Regions from separate parts of the Novosphingobium sp. fls2-241-R2A-195 genome, predicted to be linked through region 1. Evidence: riboswitches for the same ligand, from Rfam matches in the RefSeq annotation. Region 1 holds a riboswitch; each other region holds the start of a gene.
The links. Region 1 has a riboswitch for cobalamin ahead of QRN25_RS10810 (TonB-dependent receptor plug domain-containing protein). Riboswitches for the same ligand answer to the same signal wherever they lie in the genome.
Positions count from the first base shown of each region.

Region 1 (5,968 bases):
CGCGACGATGGGCTTCCTCAAGCTCATCACCGGCGAGCATCCCGGCTTCACCGCGCTGCCAAGCCCGGCCTCCAGCCTGCGCCACAAGACCGCCGTGCTGATGCCGGTCTACAACGAGGGCGTCGAGGAAGTCTTCGCCCGCGTGCGTGCCATGGCCTACTCGATCGCCGAAGCCGGCGGCGCGCCGTGGATCGACTTCTTCGTCCTCAGCGATTCCAACCCCTTCCACGGCAAGCGCGAGGAAGCCGCCTGGCACGAACTGGCCGACCACGCGCCGATCAAGATCTATTACCGCCGCCGCGAGAAGAACATCGCCCGCAAGCCCGGCAACATCGCCGAATGGGTCAAGCGCTTCGGCGGCGCCTACGAGAACATGCTGGTGCTCGACGCCGATTCGATGATGAGCGGCGAGACGATCGTGGGCATGGCCTCGATCATGGAGGAGCGTCCCTCGATCGGCCTGCTCCAGACGGTGCCGATGATCACCAACGCGCGCACCCTGTTCCAACGCTGGATGCAGTTCGCGAGCGAGGCTTACGGCCCCATCGCAAGCGCCGGACTGCTGTGGTGGTCGGGCTCGGAAGCCAACTTCTGGGGCCATAACGCGATCGTGCGCACCCGCGCCTTCGCCGAAGCCTGCGGCCTTCCGGAGCTTCCCGGCAAGGCGCCGTTCGGCGGCCATATCCTCAGCCACGACATGCTTGAATCCGCCCTGCTGCGTCGGCGCGGCTGGGCGGTCCACATGGTCATGATCGGCGGTTCCTACGAGGAATTCCCGCCGACGATCATCGACATGGCGATCCGCGACCGCCGCTGGATGCAGGGCAACCTGCAGCACCTGCAGCTGCTCGGCGCCTCGGGCCTGCACTGGGCCAGCCGCCTGCACCTGCTGATCGGGGCTTCGGCCTACCTCACCTCGCCGGGCTGGCTGCTGCTGATCCTGACGATGATCGGCCAGGTCGCGACGCATGGCGATGGCGGCTTCGTCACCCTCGCCCCGCCAAGCGTGCTGGCATTGACAGTGATGCTGCTGTTCGGCCCGAAGATCATGGGGTTGATCTGGGTCCTGGCCGACGGCGAGCGGCGTCGCAGCTTCGGCGGCGGCTTCGCGGCCGTCCGCTCGGTCCTGCTGGAGACGGTACTGGCCATGCTGCTCGCACCAATCACCATGGTGACCCAGACCAAGGCACTGCTCGGCCTGCTGCTGGGCATCTCGGCGGGCTGGAACACCCAGACCCGCGATGCCCGCCGCATCACCGTGCGCGAGGTGCTGCCCGACTTGCGCGAGCACCTGCTGCTCGGCGCGGGCCTGACGGCGACCGCGTTCCTCGACATGACGACGGCGATCTGGCTCTCGCCGATCATCGTCGGCCTGTTCCTCTCGCCATGGCTCATCAGCCTGTCGTCTAGCGAGAACCTCGGCGACAAGGCGGACGCAGCCAAGGTTTTCCGCGTGCCCGAACCCGGCATCGTCGAGGCCAGCGAAGATCCGCGCAAGGAGGCCGCGATCCTCACCGAAGGTCAGTCGCTGGTCGAAGCCTGAACGAAAAACCGCGCCGCCGCTTCGGGAGCGGACGGGAAGTAGCCATGCATGTAGCTCGCCGTGAGCGAGCCGACGCGATAGAGCGCTTCCCCGTCCCGCCCGTCCGGCGTGCTGGCGCGAGCCTCCGGGACGAGCCCGGTTTCCAGCCGCGAATAATGAAACGTGTGCCCGCGCAAGGTCCCTCCCGGCAGCGCGATGTGCTGCATGCCGAGGGCGGCGAAACGCCGCTGCATCGCGGCGTGCCCCTCCAGCAATCCGAGCAGATCGGCCCGATACCCCTCTACGTCCGTCAGCGATGCACAGGCGTAGAGCATGCCCCCGCACTCGGCGAGAATCGGCCTGTCCGCCGCATGATGTGCCCGGATCGCTTCCAGCATCGGCGCATTGGCGGCAAGCGTCTGCAGATGCAGTTCCGGATAACCTCCGGGGAGCCAGATCGCCTCGCAATCGGGCAATCGCGCGTCATGAAGCGGTGAGAAGAAGGCGAGCTGCGCGCCTGCCCGTTCCAGCCATCGCAAGTTGGCGTGGTAGATGAAGGCGAAAGCCTCGTCCCGCGCGATGGCGATGCGCAGACCCCCCAGATTGGGGCTTTCCTCCGGGACCTCGGGCGCCGGGAAGCTCACCGGCGGCGGCAGGTCCAGCACGGCATCAGGCAGCAGGCTCGCCGCCCGATCCAGTCGCGCGTCGAGATCCGCGACCTCGGCTGCCTGCACCAGCCCGAGGTGCCGCTCGGGCAGCGTCACTCCGGCCTCGCGCGGGAAAGTGCCGAGCCACTTCACCGACGGAGGCACGCCCTGCTCCAGCAATTCCGCGTGCCGCGCGCTGCCGACGCGGTTGGCGATCACCGCATGGACCTCCAGCCCCGGCCGATACGTCGCAAGACCGTGGACCACCGCCCCGAAAGTCTGCGCCATCGCCGATCCATCGACCACCGCAAGCACCGGAAGGCCGAAGCGCCCGGCGAGGTCGGCGGCGCTGGGATCGCCGTCGAACAGGCCCATCGCGCCTTCGACGAGGATCAGCTCGGCCTCGTGCGCCGCTTCGTGGAGAAGGGCGCGACACTGCGCTTCTCCGCACATGAAAAGGTCGAGTTGATGGACCGGCGCGCCACTCGCGACTTCGAGCACCATGGGGTCGAGGAAGTCCGGCCCAACCTTGAAAACGCGCACTTTTCTGCCCGCTTTGAGGTGCCTTCGGGCCAATGCCGCGGTCACCAGCGTCTTGCCCTGACCCGAGGACGGAGCGCTTATCAGGTAGGCCGGGCAGGCCGGGGCATCGTCTTGGCGCGGAGTGTCCATCGCCTCCGCACCTATGGTTTCCCGCAGGTTGGCGCAAGCATTGGCCTCTTGCGCGGCAGCCCGGCGCACGATACTTGCCGCGCCGCGACAGGTTCCCCGCGAGGGGATTGAAAGGGAACGCGGGTGAAATACCCGGGCTGCCCCTGCAACTGTAAGCGGAGAGCCGTTCGGCCACATGCCATTGGGGATGCAAGTCCCTGAGAAGGCGGCCGAAATGGGCGAAGACCCGTGAGCCAGGAGACCTGCCCGTCGCCGTCGTTCTTCGACCGGACAGGGTGTGCCGGACGAACGGGGGAAGTCATTCCTCGCGCAACGACAGCCATCGTTCCGGCGGCCTGAGGGGGCTTGCGGGAGGTGTCGCGCTGTCTGTCCGCGCCCACTGCCCATGATCCTTCACCAGCCGGCGGAGCACCGCCGTTTGCATGAAGGAATACCAGTGAAACAGTACCTTGCCACGACCGCAGCCACCATCACGCTGCTCGTTTCGGCCTCTCCGGCGCTTGCGGACACAGCGGCACCCAACGATACCACAACGGCACCTGGCGACACCGAGAGTACACCAGGCGCGGCCGACAACATCCTCGTCAGCGCGCTTCGCACCCCCGTCGCGATCGAGCGCGTCTCCGCCACCGTGACCGTGCTGGGCGAGCCCGCGATCGTCGCCCTGCAGCCCATCGCCCTGACCGATGCCCTGCTGCGTACCCCCGGCGTCTCGATGTCGCGCAACGGCGGATACGGCACCACCACTTCTCTGCGCATCCGCGGCGCCGATGCGGGCGAGACCGTGATGGTGATCGACGGCATGCGCTTGTCCGATCCCTCGGCGACGGCGGGCGGCTACGGCTTCTCCAACCTGCTGCTCGACGACGTCGACCGCATCGAGATCCTGCGCGGGCCGCAGTCGATCCTGTGGGGCAGCGACGCGACCGGCGGTGTCGTCAACGTGCGCATCCGCCGCCCGACCGAGCCGCTCGAAGGCAGCTTCGCCGTTGAGGCGGGAACCCATGACACCGTCTCCGCCCGCGCGGGCGTGGGCGGCACCTCGGACCTCATCGACTGGCGCCTCTCCGCCTCGCGCTTCACCACCGACGGTATCTCCGCCCGCGCGAACGGGACCGAGGCCGACGGTTTCCAGCGCAGCGCCGCCAGCGGCACCGTCACGGTGCGCGTCGCCCCCGGCGTCAGCCTCGACCTGCGTGGCTACTGGGCCGACGGGAAGAACGATTTCGACGGCACTTCGGGCGACACCCTCGCTTATGGCACCACGAAGGAATGGTCGGGTTACGCCGGCCTCAACTTCGCGCTGCTGGACGGCAAGCTCGTCAACCGCGTCGCGGTGCTGCAGAACGTCACCGACCGGGAGAACTTCGACCCCACCCGCTCGATCCGCGCGATCACCTTCGACGCGCACGGCCGCCTGCGCCGCTACGAGTACCAGGGCACCTACACCTTCAGCGACGCGATCCAGGCCGTGTTCGGCGCCGAGCGCGAGGAGCAGCGGATGACCACCGCCTCGCCGACGAACTCCGCCACGCCCTATACGCTGACGCCCTACGCGGTGGACATGGACAGCCTCTACGCCGAACTGCGCGTGAGCCCGGTCAAGGGCCTCACCCTCGACGGCGGCGCGCGCTACGATCACCAGTCGCGCTTCGGCGGGCAGACCGTGTGGAGCGCGGGCGCGGCCTATACCCCCAACGAAGGCGCCACGGTGCTGCGCGCCAGCTATGACGAGGGTTTCAAGGCCCCCTCGCTCTACCAGATGTACAGCGCCTACGGCACCGCCGACCTCGCCCCGCAGAAGGCCAAGGGCTGGGAAGTGGGTGCCGAGCAGAACTTCGGCGAGGCGCTGCGCCTCACCGCCACGTGGTTCCAGCGCGACACCGACAACCTGATCGACTTCGCCTACTGCCCGACGGCTAGCGATTCAGGCGGCACGCTCCCCACCGCCTGCTACATCCCCGGCACCACGACCACGCGCTTCGGCTACTACGCCAACGTCAAGACGGCCAAGGCCAGCGGCCTGGAACTCGCCGCGTCTGCGAAGCTGGGCGTGCTGTTTGCCGAGGGCAACTACAGCTGGACCCGCGCCGAGGACCGCACCGAAGGCGCCTCGACTTATGGCCGCCAGCTGCAGCGCGTACCGCGCCACATGGCCAATGCCGAAGCGGGCATCGACCTGCCGCAAGGGCTTCGCGCCAGCGTCGCGGCGCGCTACTCGGGCGAGACCTTCAACGCCGCCACCGGCACCGCGAAGCTGGACGACTACTGGCTGATCGACTTTCGCGCGCAAGTGCGGATCAAGGAGAACCTGATGCTGCAAGGCCGCGTCGAGAACCTGACCGACAAGGACTACCAGACGGCGGCGGGTTACTCCGCGCTGGGACGGACGGTCTACGTCGGCGTGCGCAGCCGGTTCTGATGACAAGGAAGGCCCACCCCCGCCCCCTCCAGCAAGCGGGAGGGGAGACTTGCCCAAGACTTGGGAGCCCGCTGCCTGAAGCGGAACCGTCCTTGATAGTACCGTCGTCATTCCCGCGAAGGCGGGAACCCATCTCCCGACTTCGCCTGTTGCACCCGCATCAGTTGGGTCCCCGCCTTCGCGGGGATGACAAACTAGCTTTCAACCGCAGCAGGGCGGGCCTGCCCTCAAGAGAAACACCCCCATGCTGACCCCCGTACCTCCCGGCCCTTCGGTGGTCGTCTGCAACACCTGCCGCCACACCGCCGACGCCCGCGAGGACGAGACCGGCCAGCGGGGCGGCGCCCTGCTCGAAGCGGCGATGCGCAGCGTTCAGGCCACCGACCCGGACCTGCAGGGCGTCCAGATCCAGGCCATGCCCTGCCTCTTCGCCTGCAGCCGCCACTGCACCGTCCACGTCCGCGCACCGGGCAAGGTCGGCTACGTGCTGGGCGACTTCATGCCGGACGAAGACGCCGCCCGCGCCATCCTCGAATATGCGGCGCGCCATGCCGAAAGCGAGCACGGCCGCGTGCCCTTCAAGGAATGGCCGCAAGGCGTGAAGGGCCACTTCATCACCCGCACGCCCCCGGAAGGCTACGTCTGCACATGACCCGTTTCGCCGATCCCGCCTCCTTCGCCGCTGCCCTTGCCGCGCTGCCCGAA
Region 1 is NZ_JARVRY010000013.1:4,639-10,606, forward strand. It holds gene mdoH (glucans biosynthesis glucosyltransferase MdoH) at 1-1,543, shown strand, start outside; gene QRN25_RS10805 (cobyrinic acid a,c-diamide synthase CobB) at 1,522-2,910, opposite strand; cobalamin riboswitch at 2,914-3,105, shown strand; gene QRN25_RS10810 (TonB-dependent receptor plug domain-containing protein) at 3,278-5,263, shown strand; gene QRN25_RS10815 (DUF1636 domain-containing protein) at 5,508-5,915, shown strand; gene cobT (nicotinate-nucleotide--dimethylbenzimidazole phosphoribosyltransferase) at 5,912-5,968, shown strand, end outside.

Region 2 (5,968 bases), on a different contig from region 1:
GAACAGGTTCTCGACGCGGCCATAGACCTCGACATTGTGCGTCACCGCGAAGGCGCCGCGCAGGCCCACGACTACGTTGCCACCAACGTACTGCGTGTTCGCGGTATCGTCGTAGCGCCCGCCGCCGACCCGCAGGTCCGCGCCCAGCTTCAGACCGACCGCCCACGCCTTGTCGATGCTGGCGTAGAGATTGCTCTTGGGACGACGCGCCAGCTGCGCGCCGGTGTCCTCGTTGACGGCGTCGAGGTAGGTATAGGCGAGGTTCACGTCGAAGCCCTGCCAGTCGGTCACCTGCATCCCCAGTTCCACACCCTGCGCCCGCGAGCGGCCGACGTTGTAGTAATTGAAGTTCGCAAGGTCGTAGTCGATCAGGTTCTTCGTCTTGCGATCGAAGTAGGTCAGCGTGAAGCGACCGGTCCCTTCGGCGAAAGGCTGCTCGATGCCGACATCCCAGCTCTTCGACGTCTCGGGATCGAGCGCGCGGAAGCCCGCGTTGGTGTAGAGCTGGTAGAGCGAGGGCGCCTTGAAACCCTCGCCGTAGCTGGCCCGCAGGACCGGGGCGCTGTCGCCGCCGCCGATCACCCAGGCGCCGTTGGCAGCGAAGGTCGTGCGGTCGCCGAAGTCCGAGTTGTCGTCGTAGCGCAGGCCGCCGTTCAACGTCAGGCCGGCGAACGGACGCAGCGTCAGGTTGCCGAACAGGCTGTCGATGGTGGTCGAATCCTTCGAGCCGTAATTGTCGTCGAACTTCTGCTTCTCGGTCTCGCCGCCGACCAGTACGCTGGCCTGCTCGATGGGCGCGAAGCTGACCTGGCCCTCGAAGCGCTCGGTGCGGCCGTTGGTGGTGTAGGGGCCGAACACCGCGTCGTCGGAGATGCGGCGCGTGTCGTTGATGCCATAGCCGACGCGCGCGTTCAGCCGCCCGTCGAGGCCCGCATAGCGCAGGTTCGCATAGCCCAGCGTATCGCGCTTCATCCCGACGTTGAGGGCATCGGCGCCGGTGTTGTCGTAGTCGTAGTTCGCCTTGGTATAGAACCCGCCCGCATCGGCCGAGAGGCCGGGCGCGAACTCGATCGAGGCGCGGGCATTGGCGCTCTTGCTCTCGAAGCCGTCCTTCTCGGTGGCGCCGCGGCGCTCGTTGAAGGCCGAGAAGCCGTCGCCCTTGAGCCAGTTTCCGCCCAGCGTCAGCCCGACCGGGCCGACGAGACCCGCCGCCGAGACACTCGCCTGTTTGCGGTCGCGCCAGCCATATTCGGCCTGGCCGCGCGCGGTCCACTGTTCGGTCGGGCGGGCGGTGATGAAGTTGATGACGCCGCCCACCGCGCGGCTGCCCCACAGCACGCCCGAGGACCCGCGCACGACCTCGACGCGGTCGAACTGGCCGATCGGCAGCGCGCCGAAGTCGAAGCCGCCGCCGACGTCGCCGGGATCGTTGATGCGCACACCGTCGATCAGCACCAGCGACTGCGCGTTCTCGGCACCGCGCACGAAAACGCTCGCGGGCTGGCCGAAACCGCCCGACTGCACGGTCGAGATGCCGGGGATGCGGGCAAGCACGTCAGTGGCGGTGGTCGCCTGCGTGCGCTCGATCTGGTCGCGGGTGACGACGCTGACGGACTGGCCGACCTGTGTGATCGGGGTCGGCTCACGGGTCGCGGTGACGGTGATGTCGGTGCGCGCCATCGCACGGTCGCCCGCCGCCATTTGCTCGCCGATCGCAACCGCGTCCTGTGCCAGCGCAGGCGTACTCACCGCAAGCGCGGTGCCGAGCAGAAACAGATACTTCATATGTCCTCCGAACCTTTGAACGTGCTTGTGCCGTTCACGGCGGAGGCATGCGCGCCTTCCTCATCGCGCGTCACACTCGCTGCATCCGGAAGAACCCCGTCCGGCTGCGGAACGACCGTCTCGGGCAGGTCTCCTGGCTCCCGGATCGTCAGTCGCGCCATCCGCCTTCCCGGCCCTCATACGGGCCAGTGGCATGGTGGAGGCGGCCTCCCCGGTCACAGTTGCGGGGGCAGCGCCGGTATTCGCACCCGGCTTCCCTCTTAGGCCCTTGCGGGCAACCCATGACGTAACCGCGCGGATAGTGCGGCATACAGGGGTTGGCAAGCGTTCGTCGTCCCGGACTTGATCCGGGGCCGGTGGCGGTCTTTAGGCTCGAGCCATGGGCAAGGCGCCACGCCGCAAGGACAGCCGTTCACGGCCAGCGGTCCCGGATCAAGTCCGGGACGACAGGGCGCAGCCAAATCTTAAGCCCTTATGCGTACAGAGCGTGGCTGTACCGCAACGGGACGGCCCGGAATGCCCGGATGCGCGCGCACCGGACACAGGCTAGGCCGGTGCTGCCGAATTGCGGCCGAAAGGAACCGAGTGAGCCCTGCCCCTTCCATTCCCGGACCAGACGCCGCCCCGGCGCCGGTGATGGATTCGCAAGGCGCTCCGTTCGAACGCCCGCGCGATTTCGTCGGCCGCTACCCGCGCCGCGCCCGCGGTGTCGGGCACCGCCCGGTCGTCCTGCGCCGCCGCTGGACCTTTGCAGTGACCGCGCTCGCCGCCGTCGCCCTTCCCGCCTTCGCCGCGCCGGAAGGCTGGGACAGCTTCGCCATCGCCGACGCCGCCCCGCAAGGCGCCGAAGCACTGCCCATGCCGTTCGAGCAGGCGGGCGCCAGCTTCCCCGGCTCGGCCTTCTATTACCTCGAAGCCGAGAAGGCCCCGCTTCAGGTCGGCGAAGGCATCCGCTCCGACGCCGACGACAGCGTCTCGGGCCCGCTGGCTACCGCGCGGCCGATCTACATCGACAACTCCGGCGTCGACCGCACCCGCGCGCTGCAGTGCATGACCGCCGCGATCTACTACGAAGCCGCGAGCGAGCCCGACGCGGGCCAGCGCGCGGTGGCGCAGGTCGTGCTCAACCGCATGGCCCACCCGGCTTATCCCAAGACCGTCTGCGGCGTCGTCTACGAGGGGTCGGAACGTTCGACCGGCTGCCAGTTCTCGTTCACCTGCGACGGCTCGCTCGCCCGCCGCCCGCAGCGCATGTTCTGGGACCGCGCCGAAAACGTCGCGCGCCAGGCGCTGGCAGGCTACGTCTACACGCCGATCGGCCTCGCCACGCATTATCATACTGTCCAGGTGCACCCCTACTGGGCGCCGAGCCTGCAATACCTTTCCACCATCGGCGCGCACCGCTTCTACGCGCTGCGCGGCGCGGCGGGCAGCGCGGCGACGTTCCGTTTCGCCTACCTCGGCGGCGAGCCGATGGCCGCTCCGCACCGCCATGACGACAGCGCCGATGCCGCCGCTGCAGCAGCGGCGCTCGACCCGCTCGCCGTCCAGCGCGCATTCGGCACGGCCCAGCCCGCGAAGGCGGAGCCGGTCGCGCAGGCAACCAGCCCGACCACGCCCATCCAGCCCAGCCCCGCCTATTCCAGCGAAGTGCAGCAGCGCGGCGGGGATTCGCTCTATACCGCCCGGAATCTGCCGGGTTCGCAGGGCATCAAGGCCGAGTACGCAAACTCCGGCCGCTGGATCACCCAGCCCGCAAATTGAAGATAATCGATTGCAACGGAGGCACCCGGGGAATGTCCCTAGGTGGTATCGTCAAGACTTGAGAAACCACGTCCCTGCATGATGGGTTCATCGCTGCCGGGGTAGAGGGTTGATCCGTCGACACCCACCAAGAAGAGAGACTATCCGCCCATGACCATCCGCTTCGCCGCCGCCATGAACGGGACGATGCCGGCCATTGCCGGAGTGCTCTGCACCGGCGCGCCGCTGGGCGCGGTCAACGACAATGCGGGAACGCGCCCATCCCTGCGCACCGTTGCCAAGGCGACCGCCATCGACGCAGGTATCGCCGAGGCCCTCATGCATTTCGCCCGGCACGGCCTCGCCGCCGCCGAGCAGGCCCGCATAGAGGCCGAAGCCGCCCACGATCGCGGCGACACGAGCGCGCGCGCCCGCTGGCTCGGCATCTGCCGCCACCTCGACCGCCGCATGGCCGCCGCTCTGGCAAAGCGCCTCGCGAGTTGAACGCTTAATCCTCCCTGTCGCGAAGCGATGGGGAGGTGGCAGTCGCGAAGCGACTGACGGAGGGGTGGGTTGCAATCCCCCTCCACCACCGACTACGTCGGCGGTCCCCCTCCCCATCGCTTCGCGACAGGGAGGATGAGAGTTTCGACGAGTCGCACCCAAAGCGACTTGCGCTCGCCATATCCCCGTTCGATACCATCCCCAGCGCCGCTAAACCCTTTCGCAACATTGCCGACAGGTGAACAAACAGGCGATTTCCGCCATTTCACCCCCTTTATTGCAATTGCGAACTATTATCAGATAAAAGCTGATGCAAAGACCCCTTTGCCGGTTGCAATGGTCTTCCAAGGGGCGTAGGGCCGCCCTCGCAAACACCGGCACCTGCCATTTGCGGGATTAGCGCAGGCCGCCTTGAAGTCCGAGAAATCCCGCCCTCGGGAAGGACACGAACGGATCATGGCTCGTAAGAAGATTGCCCTTATCGGCGCCGGCAACATCGGCGGTACGCTGGCGCACCTCGCGGCGCAGAAGGAACTGGGCGACATCGTCCTGTTCGACGTCGCTGAAGGTCTCCCGCAGGGCAAGGCTCTCGATCTCTCGCAGTGTGGTCCGGTCGAAGGCTTCGACGCCAAGATCACCGGCACCAACGACTATGCCGACATTGCCGGCGCCGACGTCATCATCGTCACCGCCGGTGTCGCCCGCAAGCCCGGCATGAGCCGCGACGACCTGCTCGGCATCAACCTCAAGGTGATGAAGTCGGTCGGCGAAGGCATCGCCGCCAACGCACCCGACGCTTTCGTGATCTGCATCACCAACCCGCTCGACGCGATGGTCTGGGCGCTGCGCGAATTCTCGGGCCTGCCGCACAACAAGGTCGTCGGCATGGCCGGCGTTCTGGACTCGGCCCGCTTCTCGACCTTCCTGGCATGGGAATTCGGCGTCTCGATCCGCGACGTGAACACCTTCGTGCTCGGTGGCCACGGCGACACCATGGTCCCGGTCGTGCAGTACTCGACCGTCAACGGCATCCCGGTTCCGGACCTCATCAAGATGGGCCGCACCACGCAGGAAAAGATCGACGCGATCGTGCAGCGCACCCGTTCGGGCGGCGGCGAGATCGTCGGCCTGCTGAAGACCGGCTCGGCGTTCTACGCACCGGCCGCCTCGGGCATCGCCATGGCCGAAGCCTACCTGGGCGACCAGAAGCGCATCCTGCCCGTCGCGGCTTATGTCGATGGCCAGTACGGCGTTGACGGCCTCTACGTCGGCGTGCCCGCAGTCATCGGCGCGAACGGCGTGGAGGAAGTCGTCGAGATCGAACTGGACGAGGAAGCCAAGGGCAACCTCCAGGTCTCGGTCGACGCGGTCAAGGAATTGCTGGTCGCCTGCAAGGGCATCGACGGCACCCTCGCCTGAGTTTTTGAATACCGCCCCCGCGACTGCCCCTCATTGTTGATACTCTCACAATGATGGGTAGCGCGGGGGCAAAATAGTTTCTTGGAACCTCCCCGGCCCAATCCGGCTGCTTCCACGATCAGGAACAGGAAAACCGATGTCGATCCTCGTTAACAAGAACACCAAGGTCATCACCCAGGGCATGACCGGCGCGACCGGCAGCTTCCACACCCAGGCTGCGCTCGACTACGGCACGCAGATGGTCGCGGGCGTGACCCCCGGCAAGGGCGGCCAGACCCACATCGGTCTGCCCCAGTACAACTCGGTCCACGAAGCCAAGGCTGCCACCGGCGCCAACGCCTCGTGCGTCTACGTGCCGCCATTCGGCGCCGCCGACGCGATCCTCGAGGCGATCGACGCCGAGATCGAACTGATCATCTGCATCACCGAGGGCATCCCCGTTCTCGACATGGTGCCCGTGAAGCGCGCCCTCACCGGCTCGAAGTCGCGCCTGATCGGCCCGAACTGCCCCGGCGTC
Region 2 is NZ_JARVRY010000002.1:222,768-228,735, forward strand. It holds gene QRN25_RS01835 (TonB-dependent receptor domain-containing protein) at 1-1,785, opposite strand, end outside; cobalamin riboswitch at 1,892-2,083, opposite strand; gene QRN25_RS01840 (cell wall hydrolase) at 2,371-3,549, shown strand; gene QRN25_RS01845 (hypothetical protein) at 3,700-4,032, shown strand; gene mdh (malate dehydrogenase) at 4,489-5,451, shown strand; gene sucD (succinate--CoA ligase subunit alpha) at 5,588-5,968, shown strand, end outside.
Region 2: linked by a shared signal. The riboswitch ahead of QRN25_RS01835 (TonB-dependent receptor domain-containing protein) and the one ahead of QRN25_RS10810 (TonB-dependent receptor plug domain-containing protein) in region 1 are both predicted to bind cobalamin.

Region 3 (5,968 bases), on a different contig from region 1:
TCTGCAGGTAGTCGTGCTTGTCCTTGAGTTCCGAATACTCAAGGAACGCGCCGTACTCGCTCTCGGGCATGCCGATGGTGTCGAGCAGGTGCGAATAGGCGGCGATGTGCACCGTCTCCATGTTGGAGAAGGCGGTGAGCATCATCTTGATCTCGGTCGGCTTGAAGACGCGCGCGTACTTCTCGTGGTAGCAGTCCTGCACTTCCACGTCGGCCTGCGTGAAGAAGCGGAAGATCTGGGTGAGCAGGTTGCGTTCATGCTCCGAGATGTTCTGCACCCAGTCGCGGCAGTCCTCGCCCAGAGGCACTTCCTCGGGCAGCCAGTGGACCTGCTGCTGGATCTTCCAGTAGTCGTAAGCCCAGGGATATTCGAAGGGCTTGTAGGTCTTGCGGGCTTCGAGAAGGGACATGGGCGGCTCCGGTGGATCGTCTGAAATTGCGTTCACCCACAACGCTTTCACGCTTGGGCGGAAAGGCCAGAGATAGGCAAGATCGCGCGCAAATCGAGTGCGTGAATCATCTTCCCACAGGAATATGTGGGGGCAAGGAAAAAGTGCAGCCCCAAGGGGTTGTGGGTGCGATTAATTTCGCCGCCCTCGTCCGAATCCCCGGATTGTGCCGGTCAGAGGACTTCGGCGACGCCTTTCAGGCTCTCTCCCAGCTTGTCGATCGCCTGCGCTTTCAGCTGGTGCACACGCGGGATCGAAACTTGCAAGACCTCGGCGATCTCAGCTAGGTTCAGTTCCTCGACGAAGTAGAGCTGCACGATCAGCTTGAGCCGATCCGGCGGGTCGGTGATCGCCGCGATGACCGCGCCGCGCATCTCGACATCGACCAGCATCGCGAAGCTGTCAGGCGTTTCCGTGGCGCAGGTCATCGACTGATCGGAATAGACCTTGTCAATCGGCTCGAAGCGCATCGGGCGGGCGGCGTCCTGCAGCGAAACCAATTCGCACTCGCCAATGCCCATCGCCTGTGCCAGTTCGTCGGGCCTCGGATCGCGGCCGAGCCAGCCCCGGAGCTGCGTCTCTTTGTCGGCCAGCATGCGGCGTCGCTCGGACGTCCCGCGCGTGCCCGGCGCGGCGCACGAGGTCCAACATCGCCCCCCTCACCCGCATCTTGGCGTAGGCGGCGAAGCCGTCCTCGGTCTGAAGGTCGTGCATCTGCACGCATTCGGTGAGGGCCGCCAGGCCCAACTGCGCTAGATCCTCTCCGGGCGGCCCGATGCCGTGGACGTACCAGGCTTACCGCTTAACCATCGGCAGGAGGCGGCGAACCCGGTCGGCCACGTTGCCCTCGTTAGCGCTGCGGGCGGAAAAGGACATCTGGTCGATATTCATGCGACCCAACTTTCTTCGGAGGCGCTTTCTTCAACGGGGGCGGAAAGGCCCATCGCATCATGGGGCCGGCCGGCGCAGCCGATCTCGTCGATCACTTCGATCGGCTGCGCCGCAGGCATTCGGAGATCGAGGGGACCAGGCACAGCAGCGCGGCGAGCGCGCGAAGTGCTGGGCTCCACCACTAGTGCCAGCGGCAGGGAATGCACGACGGCATCGCCGAAGACCGCTTCCACCGCATCGAGGGCGCGGCCGACCACGAAGCGCTAATCCCCACCGACCCGCATGACCCGAGGAACCGGCGGATTTCGGTGTCGGTGATGGATTGAGGAGGTGCGACTGACTGCTGGGGCTTCGACAAGCTCAGGGTGAGCGGCAGTAGCGCAAACCTCCAAACCCGCTCAGGCTGAGCTTGTCGAAGCCCCGAGCCCAAACGCATCCATTGCCACCGCGATGCCCCTCCCCTTGCTTCGCCTCCCGCATCACCACACCCTCCCCGCAAAAGGGAGAGCCTCATGCAATTCACCGGCCCCGCCGAGGACCGCGCCGCCATCCGCGAACTGATGGAGACGTACGCCGACGCCGCATCGCGGATCGACAAGGCGCAGTGGCTCGATTGCTGGGCGCCCGATGCCGAGTGGATCACCAGCCACGCCGAAGTCCGGGGCCACGAGGCCCTCTCCCGCACCTGGGACGATCTGTTCGCCACGATGGAGGCGATGGTCTTTTTCGCCATGCCCGGCGCGATCCAGGTTTCGGGCGACACTGCCAAGGGCCGCTGCCACGTGCGCGAAATCGCCCGGATCGAAGGCAAGGTGATGAAATTCGCCGCCCGCTACGACGACGAACTCGTCCGCCACGGCGGGCGCTGGCGCTTCGCCCGGCGCATTTACGCCATGAACATCGCCGAATAGCGCGCGCCTCTTGCGGCGGGACGGCCGCGCGATTAGGAAAGCCGCGTCGAAGCGCTCATCCCGAGCCTTTCGACAAAGATCGCGCCGGTGCCCCGCAAGGGGCTTAAAAGGGAACGCGGTGAGGATGTTCTCATCCAAATCCGGGGCTGTCCCTGCAACTGTAAGTGGCGAGCACGATGCATAGGCCGGTGCCCCGAAGGTGGACACCGGCAGCCACTGGGCCGGACGCTGCGACATGCGAGGCCACGGGAAGGCCATGCATCAAGCGATGACCCGCGAGCCAGGAGACCTGCCTGCGTCCGGTCGCTCTTGCCTTGGTCCAGGGGATGGCCGCGGCACGGAACTGTCCGTCTGAGCGACGCAACGTGCGGCGGGGGCCGCATCGGCGCGAGGTACGCCGGGCGCTGCCGCGTCCGTCCGGGGCCTCCCGTGCCGACCGCGCCGACGGCGCGGCAGTCCCCCGTCAGGTCGCCGACGCGAAGACGGATCATGACGCCGATGTCGCCTGCGAAAACCCCTCTAAAGAGCCGGATAACTGTGCTCTTTTCCATACTTGCCGCCGCCAACCTCCTCGTTTGGGGCTGGGCCTTCAGCCTGTTCCACGCCAGCCCGGTGATGCTGGGCACCGCCCTCCTCGCCTGGAGCCTCGGCCTGCGCCACGCCGTCGACGCCGACCACATCGCCGCCATCGACAACGTCACTCGCAAGCTGATGCAGGAGGGCCAGCGCCCGATCACCGTGGGCCTGTGGTTCGCGCTCGGCCATTCCGCCATTGTCCTGATCGCCGCGACTACCATCGCGCTGGCAGCAGGCACTCTCGATGATTTCGAGGCGTTCGGCCGCTCGGGCGGGGTGATCGCCACGATCATTTCGGCGACCTTCCTGTTCCTGATCGCGATCATGAACCTCGCGATCCTGCGCGGGGTCTGGCAGCGCTTCGTCGAAGTACGGCGCGGCGGGACCTATGCCGAGGAAGACCTTGACATGCTGCTCGCCGGGCGCGGGCTGATCGCGCGAATCCTGCGCCCCGTGTTCCGGCTGGTGCGCCATGCCTGGCACATGGCGCCGCTCGGTTTCCTGTTCGGCCTCGGTTTCGACACCGCCACCGAAGTCGCCATCCTCGGTCTGTCCGGCGCCCATGCGGCAGACGGGATTTCGTTGGGCTCGGTACTTGTATTCCCGGCGCTGTTCGCAGTTGGCATGGCGCTGGTCGATACCGCCGACGGCGTCATCATGCTGGGGGCCTACGAGTGGGCCTTCGTCAAGCCGATCCGCAAGCTCTACTACAACATCGTCATCACGGCCATCTCCGCCATGGTGGCGCTGGTGATCGGCTCGATCCAGACCGCCGCGCTGCTGTCGGAGAAATTCGGGCTGGAGGGCGGCGTATGGTCCGGGGCGGCCTCGCTTTCGGAGCAGTTCAACACGCTGGGATTCCTGATCATCGGCCTGTTCGTGATGTGCTGGTTACTGAGCTGGGCCGTGTTCCGTTGGGGCGGGCTGGACACGGTAGAGATGCGGGCAACGGCCAACCCACCCCGCTGCGACTAGGTCGCAAACGACCAACCCTCGTTCCCTTCCGCAAGCGGGAGGGAACGAGAGTGGATCTTTTTCAACGCAAGAAAGCTCGGACCATGAGGAACCACGGCCTTTTCGAATCTTCCGGGACAGGAAGGCTCTACATAACATTGCGTTATTAGTGCAGCAGCGAGAGGACGCTCTGCTGGCTCTGGTTGGCCCGTGCGAGCATCGCGGTGTGGCCCTTCGGTCGTCAATGCCTATGTCACCACCAAAGTGGACGGCGCACCCGTCGTCATCCCCTCCCGGCCGGGCTTCTGACGGGACAGTTCGGGGAAACCTGTCAGCCCGGCTGCCGGTTCAGGCTGTCAGTGAAGGCGGATGGAAGTCGAGGCCAACTGGACATCAGCGGCATGCGGCGCGCGCTCGCCCTTCGCCAGCACCGCAGCGACGTGCCCGGCCAGCATCGCCAGCGCAAGCGTCGAGCCCTCAGCAATGGCCTCCTCGGAGCCGCCCGGCGGCACCACGGTCGCAAGGCAGGTGTCGTGACTGCCGCGCGACAGCATGAAGGGCATGTCCGGGCCGATGATCTCAAGCACGGCGCTCATCGCCGCGCCGCATTCGAGCATCGCATCGATACGCACACGGTCGAGCGGTATGGCACCGTCGATGCCGACGCCGTCCAACAAGGCCAGCGCTTCGCGAATACGGTCGATCTCCTCGCACGCGGCACTGCCCGCGCAATCGTGGAGGAAGTCACGCAGACGCCTCGCATAAGCGCGATCGCCGCCGACATTGTTCGAAGTACTTGCCATTGCCTTATCGTTTTCTTTCGCGTCCGAAGGGTGCGCCACAGTCACCAGACGTGGCCCGGCGTCAATACGCAGTTCCATATAGCCCGGATTCGCTGTCCCACCTTGTTACATCTTATAGAGGCTAGGTGAAACACCCGTGTATTCAGGGCTGCGCAGACTCCTTGCGGAAATCCCCTTAGGGAAACCGCCTCTAGAGCCGCGCTATCGCGTCAAGTCTATCAGCCACCCAGTCCGGCTCGGTAAGCATCAGGTCATGTCCAGTCTCTATATCCCAGATCCTGCCGTGAGATCTCTCGGTCAGTAACTTCATGTCACGCCCCGATATTGTCGAGGTGCAGACGATATGGCTCTCCGGAATGGCGCGCATCGCGGCTTCCCGGGTGAGCACGAGGTTCTGCTCGAAGCATCGCCATGGCTGGACGGTCAACCGGGCATCGATCCATGGTCCCAGCACCGAATCGGTCACTCCGAAAAATGCGGCCATGCCGGGCATCGCCGCCATAACGACTCGCACGCCGTCGATCTCATTCAACCCTTGCCTGGCGCCATGGATGGCTTCGTAAGCGTGCTCGCAAAGTGATTCGCCGTCGCGCGGATAGGCCGCGTCGAGATAGACGCGGTGGCCGACACGTTCGGGTTTGCGGTCCGCCGCGCCGGTGATGACCATGTCGCCATAAATGTGGCCGACGAGGATCGCGTCAGTGAGATCCTCGAAATCCAGAAGCCCGGCGATGTCGGCAATGTGAGTGTCGAGATCGATCGTGGCGCTTAAAAGGTGCGCGCGGTCGGCAAGGCCGCTCAGCGACGGTGCGTACACATCGTGCCCGAGCGCCCGCAACCGCTGCGCTACCGGCTTGTAGCCCCAGCCGCCGTGCCCGCCGCCATGGACCCGAACGAAAGTCGACACGCCGCCCCCTGATTATGATCCACAAAGGATCACATCAGTGCGCTTGTGTCAGGCGCCGACAATCTCCTGGCGTGCCGCAAACCATGCGACCATGCGCTCGATCGCGTCCTCGATCTCGGGTGTGGAGACCGCGAAGCTCAGGCGGATGAAACGATGGCCGTCGACCGGATCGAAGTCGATGCCGGGCGCCGTGGCGACGCCGGTGTCGGCAAGCAGTTGGCGGCAGAAGGCGAAGCTGTCGTTGGTCAGGTGGCGGATGTCGGCCCAGATATAGAAGGCACCGTCCGGCGGCGCGATCCGTTGCAGGCCCAGGCGAGGCAGCGCCGCCAGCAAAAGCTCGCGGTTACGGGCGTAGCTCGCGTGGTGTCCTTCCAGTTCCTCGACGCAGTCGAAGGCTACCAGCCCGGCATGCTGCGCCAGCACCGGCGGGGTCAGGAACAGGTTGGCGATCCGCGCCCGCGCCGCGTCAATCAGGTGG
Region 3 is NZ_JARVRY010000027.1:62,321-68,288, reverse strand. It holds gene QRN25_RS20170 (ribonucleotide-diphosphate reductase subunit beta) at 1-409, opposite strand, end outside; gene QRN25_RS20165 (sigma-70 family RNA polymerase sigma factor) at 622-1,044, opposite strand; gene QRN25_RS20160 (hypothetical protein) at 1,336-1,596, opposite strand; gene QRN25_RS20155 (nuclear transport factor 2 family protein) at 1,852-2,250, shown strand; cobalamin riboswitch at 2,319-2,561, shown strand; gene QRN25_RS20150 (HoxN/HupN/NixA family nickel/cobalt transporter) at 2,749-3,801, shown strand; gene QRN25_RS20145 (hypothetical protein) at 4,137-4,583, opposite strand; gene QRN25_RS20140 (alpha/beta fold hydrolase) at 4,774-5,490, opposite strand; gene QRN25_RS20135 (pyridoxal phosphate-dependent aminotransferase) at 5,539-5,968, opposite strand, start outside.
Region 3: linked by a shared signal. The riboswitch ahead of QRN25_RS20150 (HoxN/HupN/NixA family nickel/cobalt transporter) and the one ahead of QRN25_RS10810 (TonB-dependent receptor plug domain-containing protein) in region 1 are both predicted to bind cobalamin.